DNA from 3 places in the Shewanella sp. BJSY2023SW005 genome. Region 2 is predicted to be linked to each of the others. Evidence: predicted binding sites of a transcription regulator. Region 2 holds the regulator's gene; each other region holds the start of a gene.

Region 1 (4,505 bases), on a different contig from region 2:
GTTCTTTGAGCTTTCGGGGGAATCAAAGTTGATGCCGCCGGCGAGTATCGCCGCCAGGCTCTCTGCGCTGACCTTAACGCCGGAAAGTGAGGCGTTGATCTCTATGCCGGAGACATTCCAAAAACGGGAATCTTTCTTGACCAGATAGGCATATTGCTCCTGAATAAAAGCACTTAGCAGCAGCTTGTCACTGTTGTCGAGTCGATAGCTGACCACACTGCCGACCGGTACCTGGCGATAGAATACCGGAGAGCCCACATCCAGTGAACCGAGGCGATCGGCGCTCAGTTCAACTACTAAGCCATCATTACTGGGCAGCACGGCCGGGGCAGAGCGCTCGGCCTCGTAGCTGTAACGTGAATCGCCGTCTCCGGGTTGAATGCCTATATAGTTTCCCGAGAACAAGGCATCCAAACCTTCGACGCCTGTGATGGATGCTTTGGGGGTCACCAGCCAGAACTTGGTTTCATCCCTGAGGAAAGGCTCGGCGCGGTAGTCCATCAATACATCGACGTTAACGCCCTGCAGCTCTTCATCGATGGAGATATCCACCACCTTGCCGACGGTCAGGCCCTGATAGCGCACCAGTGTCTTGCCCACATCCATACCACTGGCACTGGGGAAATGGATCCGCACCTCAATGCCGGATTCCTTGATGCTCTTCAGCCCCAGCCAAGCGCCCAAGGCCAACGCCACTATAGGTAACAGCCAGATGGGGGAAAAAAGCTTCTTTTTGACTATTTTAGGCTTTTCGATTTGCGTCATCTTCTGTGTCCAGTTGATCCCAAAGTAAACGTGTGTCCAACACCTTGGCCGCAAGTTGGGTAAAGAGGATGACCAAGGCAAACGCAGTTGCCGCCGGCGCCGGCTTGGCGTCCAGCAATTGCCCCATATTAACCAGGGCAACGGTAATGGATATGACAAACAGATCCAGCATAGACCAGCGTCCAATCCATTCTATGATATGAAACCCGGCCATCAGTGGCCGTTTGGGGATAGGCAGGTTGAAACTGATCGCCGTCAGATAGAAAGCCAGGCCGATAATCTTCAGCCAGGGCACCAGAATACTGGCGGTAAAGACTATGATGGCGATGGGTAACATGTCCGACTGTACCAGATGGGTGATGCCGGAAAAAATGGTGTCGTAGGTAACCTTGCCCTGTTTGGTGAGCATGGTAATGGGATAGATGTTGGCCGGGATCAACAAGATGGCTGCAGTGATCAGCAAGGCCCAGCTTTTTTGCAGACTGGTTTCGTCCCTTAGCCTGAGTGGGTTTTGGCAGCGGCTGCAGTACTCATCCTCTATCAGGTTGAGTTTCTTGCAGGCAGGGCAGGTGCACAGGCCCATGTCTTTGCCCTGGATCTGCTTTCTAGCTTTCATCGAGAAAACTCCACATATGCTCCAGGTTATATTCGCGCTGCAGGAAGAGAGTCACCAAAAACAGCATGGTAAAACAAAAGGTTCCCATGCCAAAGTAAACATCGGAGAAGTCGGACAACTGAAAGGCGGAAACCAGGAAACTGATCACATAAATTTCCAGCATGGTCATTTGCGACAGCAGGCCTTGCTTCTTGAGCAGCCAGGTGAGAACCCCTCGCCAGAAGTGATGCTGCACCAGACCTGTCTTGATGATCAGTACCTGAACAAAAATCGACAGATTGAGTACTCCTGGGGCTATTACTGCCGCCACCAATACGGCAATCCCCACTATCCAATAACCTTGGTCAATTACCGCCAGGGCACCTTGGTATGCGGTCGTGGTTCTGACACTGCCGAGAAAGTGCATTTCCAATACTGGCAGCAGCATGGCGGGCAGATAAAACAGCAGGGCACTGATACATAACGCCAGCATGCCATTGATAGAGCAATAGGGCGCATCATAAAGCGCTGTATGGCATCTGGGACAAAGCGCTCTGACACCGGAGGGCAAGGCGCGTTTACTCACAGCCAAATCACAGGCGCGACAGAGCACTAAGCTGCAGTCCGGTTTGTTGTCGCTTGGAGTATAAGCTTTCAAATGCTGGATATGTCCTGTTCTGGCCATGGTGACCCAAGCTTAGTCGTCAACACACTAACTGCGTTGCGCGTGGGTCCATTGGAGTTAATCGACAAAACAAACTCGCAAATACTATCAGAAAGACCGCGTCTCTTGCATCTATAGCGCATTTTATGTCACTCTATGTACTGTATATTTAAACAGTGTGAGGAAGGTCATGGCCGTTATAACTCAGTACGTTGTGGTCAGAGAAGGGGTTGAGAAGATGACATTTACATCTAAGAAGGAGGCAGACGCCTACGATAAGATGCTCGACATCGCGGATAACTTAATCCCCTTTATTCAAGCCAGTGAATTGGAACTGGATGATAATACAGCGGAAAAACTTGCTTTTTATTTAGCTTCTCATAAAGATACACTGGCGAATCTGCTCAAGGGCGCCCCGGTAAAAGCACCGGCCCCCGCCAAGAGCAGTAAGAAGAAGACAGAACCAGAAAAGGCATAACCCGGGAATACAGATGAAAGCTCAGTTTTACGATACGCTCAACCGTCAGGTACAGGCACTGTTTGCCGGTGAAGACGATGTCATTTGTGCCATGGCCAATTTCTCAGCTTTGCTGAATGAACACCTTGAAGACATCAATTGGGTGGGCTTCTATCTGCTCAAGGGTGAGCAACTGGTGCTTGGGCCCTTTCAAGGGAAACTGGCCTGTACCCGAATTCCAATGGGTAAAGGTGTCTGTGGCACCGCGGCCGCCAAGGCCGAGACTCAGTTGGTTGAGGATGTACATCAGTTTGCCGGACATATCGCCTGTGATGCCGCCAGCAACTCGGAAATTGTGATCCCTGTTTACCAAAAGGGCGAACTGATTGCCGTGCTGGATATCGACAGTCCCAGCCTGTCGCGCTTCGATAAAGAGGATCAAACCGGGCTGGAGACCCTGGTGCAGAGTCTGGAAAAGTGCTTATTTGGTTAATTCCCGTACAATCTGCCACAATTGGTGGTCGCTTTAAGGCGCGTGCAGCTTATAATAGGCGGCCGCTTTGAGGGCCAAATGACCGTTTGTGGTGCTTGGCCGTATCAGGCTGAAATGTTAAGTTTTGTGTAATGCCTTTGGCAATGGCCGAATGCATGCTAATTTGTACGTTATCCCCCAAGGGGTTAACGAAGATGAACGACGCCGTGAGTACAGCAGACCTAACTGACCACTGACGTCCCCTGTTAACTGTGGAAGTAATGATGGAATCAACAGAAAAGTTGACCGACACCAACGCTATTCTGGCGTATTTGTATGAAACATTCCCTTTGTGCTTTATTGCTGAAGGAGAAACCAAACCACTGAAGATAGGACTGTTTCAGGATTTGGCTGAAAGGTTGGCTGATGATTCCAAAGTCAGTAAGACCCAACTTAGGGTCGCCCTGAGACGCTACACCAACAGTTGGCGCTATCTGAAGTGCATCAAGGAAGGCGCTCAGAGGGTGGATCTCGATGGTAACCCTTGCGGCGAACTGGACCCAGAGCATATTGAACATGCCAAGGCGACGCTGAAAGAGAGTCAGGAAAAAGCCAAGGCCCGCCGTGCTGCCGAGCCAGCCAAAGAAGGTGAAGCCAAAAAAGCCAAGCCTGCGCGTAAGCCTCGTCCTCAAGGGGACAAGCCCCGCAACGAGCGCCCACGCAGCGATAAAAAGGCGGCCCGTAAGCCTAGCAAGCCTGCCGCTCCAGCCGTGGAATTGGTACCAGCCGTATTGGAAGAGCTGAAACCTTCACAGCGAGTGAATGTCAAATTGGGTATGACACCGGTAGCCGGTGTGATCCTCGACATCAATAAAGAAGATGTTCACGTCCAACTGGATTCCGGCCTGTCAGTTAAGGTCCGCGTGGAACATATTCTGCTGTAAAATCATCAAATAGAAAGGAGTAACTTGCTGATGCGAAAATTTATTCTTGCTGCATCGATCGCCAGTGTCTTTATGGGATCCCAGGCGCTGGCTATCTCACCGGCAGTCCCGGTCAGCGAGTTACCCCATTTGCAACAGGAGCCGCAACACAAGGTTGCCAGTAAACGGATAACCGGCCTGTTCAGTCGCTCCCATTATCACAGATTCGATCTGGATGATGCCTTCTCGCAGCAGATCTTCAAACGCTTTCTTGAACAACTCGACTACCGCCGCAATGTATTGTTGCAGAGCGATATCGACAGTTTTAAGGTTTATGCCAATCAGTTTGACGATATGGTACGCAGCGGCGATCTGGAACCGGCGTACAAGATGTACGATCTGGTGCAGCAGCGCCGTTACGAGCGTTTTGCCTATGCCTTGAGTCTGCTCGATAAAGAGATGGACTTTAATCAGGCCGGCGATGCTTATGTCTTTGATCGTAAAGATGCCGCCTGGCCCAAAGACGAGGCCGAGCTCAACGAGCTGTGGCGTCAGCGGGTCAAGTACGATGCCCTCAACCTCAAGCTGACCGGTAAAGAGTGGCCGGAGATTGTTGATGTGCTGGGTAA
Region 2 (4,505 bases):
GCCGAAGGCCTGCATGGCGGTGCCTGTCTTGCCATGGATCACTATGTCCAGATGGGCAGCCATTGGGCCTATGGCAATAGCACTGCCCTTGAGCGCCGGGAACACCCCTTGAAGTCCGGCGCCGTTGGGCTGATGACAGGCGGCGCAACGCGCCATATAGATCTGTTCGCCAAGCGCCATGGCCTCATCATGGCTCATGGTCTCACTGAGGGCCGCCTGAGCTTCTTCGGCGGCCGTAGCCGCGGCTTGTTTCTGCTCCGCCATCCAGGCGTCAAACTCATCTTCTGCCAGTACCTTCACCACAATCGGCATAAAGCCGTGGTCTTTACCGCAAAGCTCGGCACATTGGCCGCGGTAGATCCCCGGTTTGTCCACCCGGGTCCAGGCTTCGTTAATAAAACCGGGATTGGCGTCTTTTTTGACGGCAAAGGCGGGCACCCACCAGGAGTGGATCACATCATCTGAGGTCATCAGGAATCGGACTTTGCGATTGATGGGCAATACCAAAGGCTTGTCGACTTCAAGTAAGTAGTGCTCGCCCTTGGCTTCCTGGCCTTCTATCTGGGATCTCGGCGTTGCCAATATGCTGAAGAAGTCGATGTCTTCGCCGAAATAGCTGTAGTGCCATTTCCATTGCGAGCCGGTGATCTTGACCGTCAGGTCGGCATCACTGGGATCTTCCATGGCAATCAGCGTTTGGGTTGCGGGGATTGCCATCAGGATCAGGATTAAAAAGGGGATAAGCGTCCAGGCAATTTCTACCTTGGTACTTTCATGGAATTGGGACGCGACTGCCCCTTTGGACTTCCTATGGTTGATCATGGCGTAGATCATCACGCCGAATACGACCAAACCTATGGCGCAACAGATATAAAGAATGATCATGTGCAGGTGATACACCTTGCCACTGATCTCAGTTACCCCTTGAGTCATATTCAAGGGCATATCTGCCTGAGCGCCTGGAGACAACAAGCTGACGCACAACAAGGTCAGCAAAACACACAGCCATTGCTTCACAAGACATCTCCTCTGTCAATTGCATTCGCAACTACAAAGAAGAGTCACACAGTAAGTCTTTGCTCTATGCAAACTCTTCAGTTCCCAAAAAAGCAACGATGACTTCAAAGTGCGGCGGCGGTTTCACTTAGCTCTAGGTATACAGGTGGTGACCACTGTTGCACTTACCGCTGAATATACTCAGCATTTCCGGCGACGGCACCACTCGCTATGAATCGAAATGGGGCGGTCAACCTACGACGAATTGCATGGAGATAACACAATCGTTGTTCTTACATTACTTGTAGATTAAATATTGATCAAGATCACGATGTTTTCTAACTATATGAAAAAAAAGCGTCTGTTAATCCAGAGGTGAATTCTGTGTGAGTAGCAGAGCTGCGCGGTTTGCCGCCGATTGACAGGGGAAGGCATTGCACCAAAAAGGCCATCCCAGGGATGGCCTTTAAACACAATCAATGGATGGAGTGGGTAAGTTCGTTGAGGTGGTTATCCACCTCTTTCGCCTGCTGTCCCGTTTCCAACACTATGCCCATGGCTCTGGCGTTACGGGCGACCAGCTGCAATCGGCGGTTATCACGGGCATCCAGGCTGTCTATCCAACTGATCACTGCACTGGAGGTGCCGTTGGTCAGGGCTCTTTCCGTTGCCCACAAGGCTTCTACTTCATCCTTGGTGCGCACCAAGAGTACTCTATCCATTCTGACACCGGCCCTTGCTAAGGTTTCTTTGTAACCTATGCTGGCCGGGGCGTTAATCAAGACTATCCAGCGTCCCTGTTGACTCAATTGCGCCAATTGAGGGCAGAGGCGCAATAATTCCTGACGTCCCTGGCTATGGCTGGCCAAGCTGGAGATGCCGGTATGTTGCCAAGGCTGATTGCCGGCAATACTGGTGTCTGTCCACAGGCCTGGGTGTCTTGGGGCGTTGCCAGTCATTATGCTCATAGCCAGTCTCCATTGCGTATTATCCCTACCGCCAGTCCTTCAATGGTCAATGGCTGGAAAGTCAGGTCGACTTTGATTGGGGAGTAAGCCTCGTTCTCGGCATGTAGATAAACCACATTACCTTTCTTTTCAAAGCGTTTCACAGTTACATCGTCTTCAACCCTGGCCACCACGACTTGACCGTTACGGGCTTCCTGTACCTTGTGAACCGCCAGGAGATCACCTTCGAGAATACCTATGTTCTTCATGCTGTCGCCGCGTACCCGCAGCAGAAAGTCGGCATTGGGGTGGAACATGCCAGGGTCGACCTGGTAATACTGCTCAACGTGTTCCTGTGCCAGTATGGGTTCACCAGCGGCAACCTGACCAATCAAGGGCAAGCCTGTTTCTGACTCCGCTTGTTCATCATGAGGCAGGCGAATACCACGAGAGGTGCCTGGCATGATCTCAATACAGCCTTTCTTGGCCAATGCCTTAAGGTGTTCCTCGGCGGCATTGGCGCTCTTGAAGCCCAGCCGGGTAGCAATTTCGGCCCGGGTTGGCGGCATGCCGGTGTCGGCTATATTGCGTTTAATCAGTTCCAGAATCTGTGCCTGGCGCGGTGTCAGTGGTCTCATGGTGATTCCTGTTTTTTCATACAGTACCTGTCAGTATATACAGTATTTTTATCAGTGCAAGTATTAACCAAAACTGAAACTTTTAGGGAGTGGCTAAGTAAGCCATTCGGTGCTTTGGTTTTAACGGCTTGGCCCATGCAGCATGGGGAGTTCAAGGCATTGGCCAGAGGAACTGCCGGGGCCGGTTCGCACCTTCCCTAGCTAAGGTTCAGGAAATTCTGGTATTCTATTGGGCTATTGATTGTGGCTCAGACACTGAAAAAAACATGTCCAAACAAGATTCATTCTGGTTTAAATCTCTTCGCTGGCTCCAAAGCAAGCTGGTGCATACCACTGTGGTGCCTCAGGATCCTTTCGCCGATTTGAACCTGGATCCGGCCAAGCCGATGGCCTATGTAATGAAGACGGAATCTGTCAGTGATATTACGGCATTGGCGGAAGTCACCCGTAAGTTTGGTTTGCCTTGTCCTTATGAGGCACTCAAGGTTGATGATATTACCGTTCCCCGAGTCGTCTGCCTGGAAGGAGCCAAGCCCCTATTCGGCAAGCGCAAGAGCAACAAGCCATTTCTCAGCTGTTTCACTTCTCTGCTGAACCTGCATCAGGCCAATCCACAACTGGATATTCAATTGGTGCCAGTGAGCCTCTATTGGGGCCGCACTCCGGGTAAGGAAGATGACAGCATGCGTGCCGCCGTATTTGAGCGGGAAAATCCCACTTGGCTGCGCAAGTTTCTGATGATCCTGTTCCTGGGGCGCGACAACTTTGTGCAGTTTTCCAATGCCGTGTCGTTGCGGCTGATGGCCGATGAACATGGGACCGACAAGGCTATTGCCCATAAGTTGTCACGGGTGGCCAGGGTACATTTCCGCCGGCAACGCAAGGTGATGACTGGGCCCGTGCTGCCCAACCGTCAGGCTCTGTTCAATGAGTTGCTGCGCTCGGAAACGCTGAAAAAGGCGATTAAAGAAGAGGCCGCAGCCAAGAAGATCCCCGAGGCCAGAGCCAGGGAGATGGCGGAAGAGTATCTCGATGAGATTGCCGCCCACTATTCCGACAGCCTGGTGCGTATTGCCGAGCGGATCCTCACCTGGTTGTGGAACAAGCTCTACAAGGGGATCAACATCAAGGGCGCCGAGCAGATACGCCAGCTGCACCACGATGGGCATGAGATAGTTTATGTGCCTTGCCACCGCAGTCATATGGATTACCTGCTGCTCTCCTATATTCTCTATTTTCAGGGTATGGTTCCGCCCCATATAGCCGCCGGTATCAACTTGAACTTCTGGCCCGCCGGGCCCATGTTCCGCCGCGGTGGTGCTTTCTTCATCCGCCGCAGCTTCAACGGTAACAAGCTTTATACCGCTGTGTTCCGCGAGTATCTGGATCAGCTGTTTGCCAAAGGCTATTCGGTCGAATACTTCACCGAAGGTGGCCGCTCTCGTACCGGGCGGCTGTTGTCACCCAAGACAGGGATGCTGGCGATGACAGTCAACTCTGTGCTGCGGGGCATTGAACGGCCGGTGACTCTGGTGCCCGTGTACCTGGGCTACGACCATGTCATGGAAGTGGCCACTTACCACAAAGAACTCAGCGGCAAGAAAAAGCAGAAAGAATCTGTTTGGCAGGTGGTTGGCGCCTTGCGTAAGCTGGGCAATTTCGGTCAGGGGTATGTGAACTTTGGTGAGCCTGTGACGCTGCAGAATTTCCTCAGTGAAGCGGCGCCCAACTGGCGCGAAGAAGTGGCGGCCGATCCCGAGCAGAAACCCAGCTGGCTGACTCCGGCGGTTAATACTCTGGCCAATAGGGTGATGACTCATATCAACGATGCCGCCGCAGCCAGCGCCGTGACTCTTACCAGCCTGGTACTCTTGTCATCAGAACAGAATGCGCTGGAGCGAAGCCAGTTGGAACGTCAGTTGGA
Region 3 (4,505 bases), on a different contig from region 2:
CACAAGGGCCTGTATCGCCCATCTGCCAGAAGTTATCTGAAGCATAAGGTGCGCCCTTGTTGTCGCCGATACGGATAATGTCCTCGGCGGGAACCCCTATCTGCTTGTTCCAGATATCAAAGGCTTCATCGTCAGATTGATAAACGGTAACGCACAGACGTTCCTTGGGCAGCTTGAGCTCTTCAGTCAAAAAGGTCCAGGCAAAACGAATGGCATCTTCTTTGAAGTAATCACCGAAGCTAAAGTTACCCAGCATCTCAAAGAAGGTGTGGTGACGGGCCGTATAACCCACGTTATCCAGGTCGTTATGTTTACCACCGGCGCGAACACAACGCTGCGAAGTGGTAGCGCGGCTGTAGCTGCGCTTGTCCATACCGAGGAATACATCTTTAAACTGGTTCATCCCGGCGTTGGTGAACAACAAAGTGGGGTCATTGCCTGGCACCAGTGAACTGCTGTCGACTACCTGATGGCCATTCTTGCGGAAAAACTCCAGGAAAGCACTTCTGAGTGCTGCTGTGGTTTGGTACATAAATCGTCCTGAGTTGCTTAAGCCTGAATAATGTATAAAAAGTGGTCTAAAGGCGTGCGTCGCCCGGCCACTCAAGCGCTCTTTTGCCAAGCATTATAAGCATGCAGCGCCAGAATACCAATTAGATTGCGCAGGGTATGACGCCTGATACAGCCAAGGTACAGAGAGCGTTAGCGGCATAAGCCGAAACCCAATAACCTGAGTCAGCACATACCATTTGCCATAGGCGCGGAATCACTCAGGGGATGGAGCCTTGAAGGCTACGGCAAGTTTTCACGGGACAGATAACGTCAGCTAAAAGCGCCAGAACGGAGTGTTAACAGCTGAGTGTTACTTTGGCGTGCAAACAACGACTGCAACTCAAGGGAAGTGAATGCTGGGGTTTATAAAACAAGGTCAGGTTTGGACGCTTTGGGAATGGCGCTTAGTTGTGGAAGGGGCAATTGTGATAGAGGGAAAAGTCAGTCGTAAGGGTCATATTCAAGGGCGTATGCCACTTGATCATAACTAAAGCCCTGCCCCATCAAGTGACGAATTCGACGAGCTTTTTCTTTCATATCATCTGCGGGACTATCGCCGAATTTTTTCAGCGCGCGCGTGCGGGCTAAGGCAAACCAGTCACAATCACTGGCATCCAAAACCTGCTCAATACATTGTTTATTTAAGCCCTTTTGCATCAGTGCCTGACGCACTTTCCCCGGGCCGTGGGCCTTGGCAATATGGCTGCGCAGCAAGGCTGCCGCGAAACGCTGATCATCGATAAAACCTTTGGCTTCCAGACCATCCAAAGTCTGTTCAACTTCCGGCGACTCAAAGCCCTTGTCCAGCAAGCGGCTCTTGAGTTGCTCGCGGCCATAGTCGCGGCGCGCCAATAGCGCGACCGCAACATCCATTACCGACTGGCTCAGAAGACTTCTCCGGTTTCCAGATCGACATTGCCTTCACCTGTCTCGGCGCTGGCAGGAGCAGCTTCAGCTTTGCTGAGCAGTTTAGCACGCAGTGCCGCTTCGATTTCGGCTGCCACTTCGGGATTTTCCTTGAGGAACTTACCGGCATTGGCGCGGCCTTGACCTATCTTGTCACCTTTGTAGCTGTACCAGGCGCCGGATTTTTCCACCAGCTTGTGGGCTACGCCCAGGTCAACCAACTCACCGGTACGGTTGATCCCCTGACCATAAAGAATTTGGAAATCGGCTTGTTTGAAGGGGGCGGCAATCTTGTTCTTAACCACTTTAACCCGAGTTTCGTTACCAACAACCTCGTCACCCTCTTTGATAGCGCCGGTACGGCGGATATCGAGACGAACGGAAGCGTAGAACTTAAGGGCGTTACCACCAGTGGTGGTTTCAGGGTTACCGAACATGACCCCAATCTTCATCCGGATCTGGTTGATGAAGATAAGCAGAGTGTTGGACTGCTTGAGGTTACCGGCCAGCTTACGCATTGCCTGGCTCATCATACGGGCCGCCAGCCCCATGTGGGAATCACCGATTTCACCTTCGATTTCAGCCTTGGGCGTCAGCGCCGCCACTGAGTCAACAATGATGACATCGACGGCGCCACTGCGAGTCAGCGCATCACAGATTTCCAGCGCCTGTTCACCTGTATCTGGCTGAGAACACAGGAGGTTATCGATATCCACGCCCAGCTTCTTGGCGTAGATAGGATCCAGTGCGTGTTCAGCATCGATAAAGGCACACACTTTGCCTTCACGCTGCGCTGCGGCAATCACTTCCAGTGTCAGGGTTGTTTTACCAGAAGATTCAGGACCATAGATCTCAACGATACGGCCCATTGGCAGACCGCCGGCCCCCAGAGCCACGTCCAGAGAAAGCGAACCGGTAGAGATGGTTTCGACATCCATGGTTCTGTCTTCACCCAGTTTCATGATAGAACCTTTACCGAACTGCTTCTCTATCTGTCCCAGAACTGCGTTCAGCGCCTTCTCTTTGTTTGGATCTATTTTCATTCCTGTTCCCTCTTGATTGCGGCGCAATGCGCCGCCTGAAATCTATGTTGCCGCTCCTTTTAAGAGCTTTGGCGTCAATACCAATCTGCCACCTAGTATACTGTACAATCATACAGTATCAAGTGCTGGTGATAATTTATTTAAAGGCCGCTTGCGGATCAATCACTTGTGACCGAAAGCATAAAATTTACCCGCCCACGACTGGTTCAGTGATGAATAACTGATACTATTGGCGCCATTGTCGAAAGGGCAACCGCTCTTGGAAAAACAGTCAAGGAAACATCTGAAAGCTCCCATGAATGCAGTGATCACGCCTATGGATAACCCGGATTTGGAAAAACACACCCCGATGATGCGCCAGTATCTGTCGATGAAGGCGCAGCATGCCGAAATGCTGCTGTTTTATCGCATGGGGGACTTTTACGAACTGTTTTACGATGATGCCAAAAAAGCCTCCGAGCTCTTGGGTATTTCACTGACGGCCAGGGGCAAGAGTGGCGGCGATCCTATTCCTATGGCGGGTATTCCCTATCATGCGGTGGAAGGTTATCTCGCCAAGCTGGTGCAGCTCGGTGAGTCGGTTGCCATCTGTGAGCAGATTGGTGACCCGGCCACGTCCAAAGGGCCGGTCGAGCGCAAAGTGGTGCGCATAGTGACTCCCGGAACCCTCACCGATGAAGCGCTGCTACAAGAACGTCAGGATAACTTGCTGGCCGCCGTCTACGAAGGCAAGAACGGTTTTGGCTACGCCACCTTGGATGTGGCCTCCGGCCGTTTTGTGATTGCCGAGCTAGCCACCCTTGAATCATTGGAGGCCGAGCTGCAACGCACCAAACCGGCCGAGCTGCTCTACAGCGAAGACTTTTCCCAACAAAGCCTGATTACCGGCATCAAGGGCAAACGCCGTCGTCCCGAGTGGGAGTTTGACTTGGATACCAGCATGCGATTGTTGCTGGATCAGTTTGGCACCAAAGATCTGCGTGGTTTTGGCATAACAGACGCCAGGCTGTCACTGCAGGCCGCCGGCTGCCTGATGCAGTATGTCAAAGATACCCAGCGCACCGCCCTGCCCCATATCAATGCCATTACCCGCTTTAACCAGAGCGACAGCATAGTGTTGGATGCCGCCACCCGGCGGAATCTGGAACTGACTGTGAACCTTGCCGGTGGTCGGGACAATACTTTGGCTTCGGTGCTGGACGCAACCGCTACCCCCATGGGCAGTAGGATGTTACAGCGCTGGATCCATCAGCCACTCAGAGATCATCAACAGATAGGCCTGCGACAAACTGCTGTGGCGGAGTTGATTGCCAGCGGCCTGTTCGAACCGTTGCATGATGACCTCAAGGCGCTCGGTGATGTGGAGCGGATCATGGCGCGTCTGGCTCTGAGAAGCGCCCGCCCGAGAGACTTTGCCCGTCTGCGACAAGCACTGGCGCTGTTGCCGCAACTGCAGCAACTATTGGCAAATACGCAAAGCCCCGAGCTTGGACGTTTGAAACGCCAGCTCAGTGATTTCCCTGAAGAACTCGCGCTGCTGGAGCGGGCCATTGTCGACAACCCACCGGTACTCATTCGTGATGGCGGCGTGATCCGCGATGGTTATCATGCCGAACTGGATGAATGGCGCCGCCTCAGTGAAGGCGCCAGTGACTATCTGCAACAGTTGGAAATCAGGGAAAAAGAGCAAACGGGAATAGCCACCCTGAAAGTCGGTTTCAACCGGGTACACGGCTACTATATCGAAGTTTCCCGCGGCCAGTCGGCACTGGTGCCTCTGAGCTACCAGAGACGCCAGACATTGAAAAACACCGAGCGCTATATCATCCCCGAGCTGAAAGAGTATGAAGAGAAAGTACTCTCCAGTCAGGGCAAGGCGCTGGCACTGGAAAAACAGCTTTGGGACGAGCTGTTCGATCTCCTGCTACCCAAGCTCAGCGAGTTGCAGGCCTTTGCCATGGCGGCGGCCGAGTTGGATGTACTGAGCAACTTTGCCGAGCGGGC

Evidence for each region. Region 2 encodes LexA, which represses DNA repair genes until DNA is damaged. Its sites were predicted from a motif close to TACTGTATNNNNATACAGTA; they were not measured.
Region 1: the regulator LexA is predicted to act here: its motif matches at 2,184-2,203, upstream of ACMHXI_RS18235 (YebG family protein).
Region 3: the regulator LexA is predicted to act here: its motif matches at 2,600-2,619, upstream of recA (recombinase RecA).

The regions. Positions count from the first base shown of each region.
Region 1 is NZ_JBKORJ010000057.1:42,823-47,327, reverse strand. It holds gene ACMHXI_RS18250 (MlaD family protein) at 1-765, opposite strand, end outside; gene ACMHXI_RS18245 (paraquat-inducible protein A) at 743-1,381, opposite strand; gene ACMHXI_RS18240 (paraquat-inducible protein A) at 1,371-2,018, opposite strand; gene ACMHXI_RS18235 (YebG family protein) at 2,215-2,502, shown strand; gene ACMHXI_RS18230 (GAF domain-containing protein) at 2,516-2,974, shown strand; gene proQ (RNA chaperone ProQ) at 3,238-3,897, shown strand; gene prc (carboxy terminal-processing peptidase) at 3,928-4,505, shown strand, end outside.
Region 2 is NZ_JBKORJ010000024.1:35,216-39,720, reverse strand. It holds partial or broken gene coxB (cytochrome c oxidase subunit II) at 1-1,017, opposite strand, end outside; gene ACMHXI_RS06810 (cell division inhibitor SulA) at 1,473-1,964, opposite strand; gene lexA (transcriptional repressor LexA) at 1,961-2,581, opposite strand; gene plsB (glycerol-3-phosphate 1-O-acyltransferase PlsB) at 2,848-4,505, shown strand, end outside.
Region 3 is NZ_JBKORJ010000054.1:56,823-61,327, reverse strand. It holds gene alaS (alanine--tRNA ligase) at 1-532, opposite strand, end outside; gene ACMHXI_RS17530 (regulatory protein RecX) at 994-1,425, opposite strand; gene recA (recombinase RecA) at 1,437-2,501, opposite strand; gene mutS (DNA mismatch repair protein MutS) at 2,818-4,505, shown strand, end outside.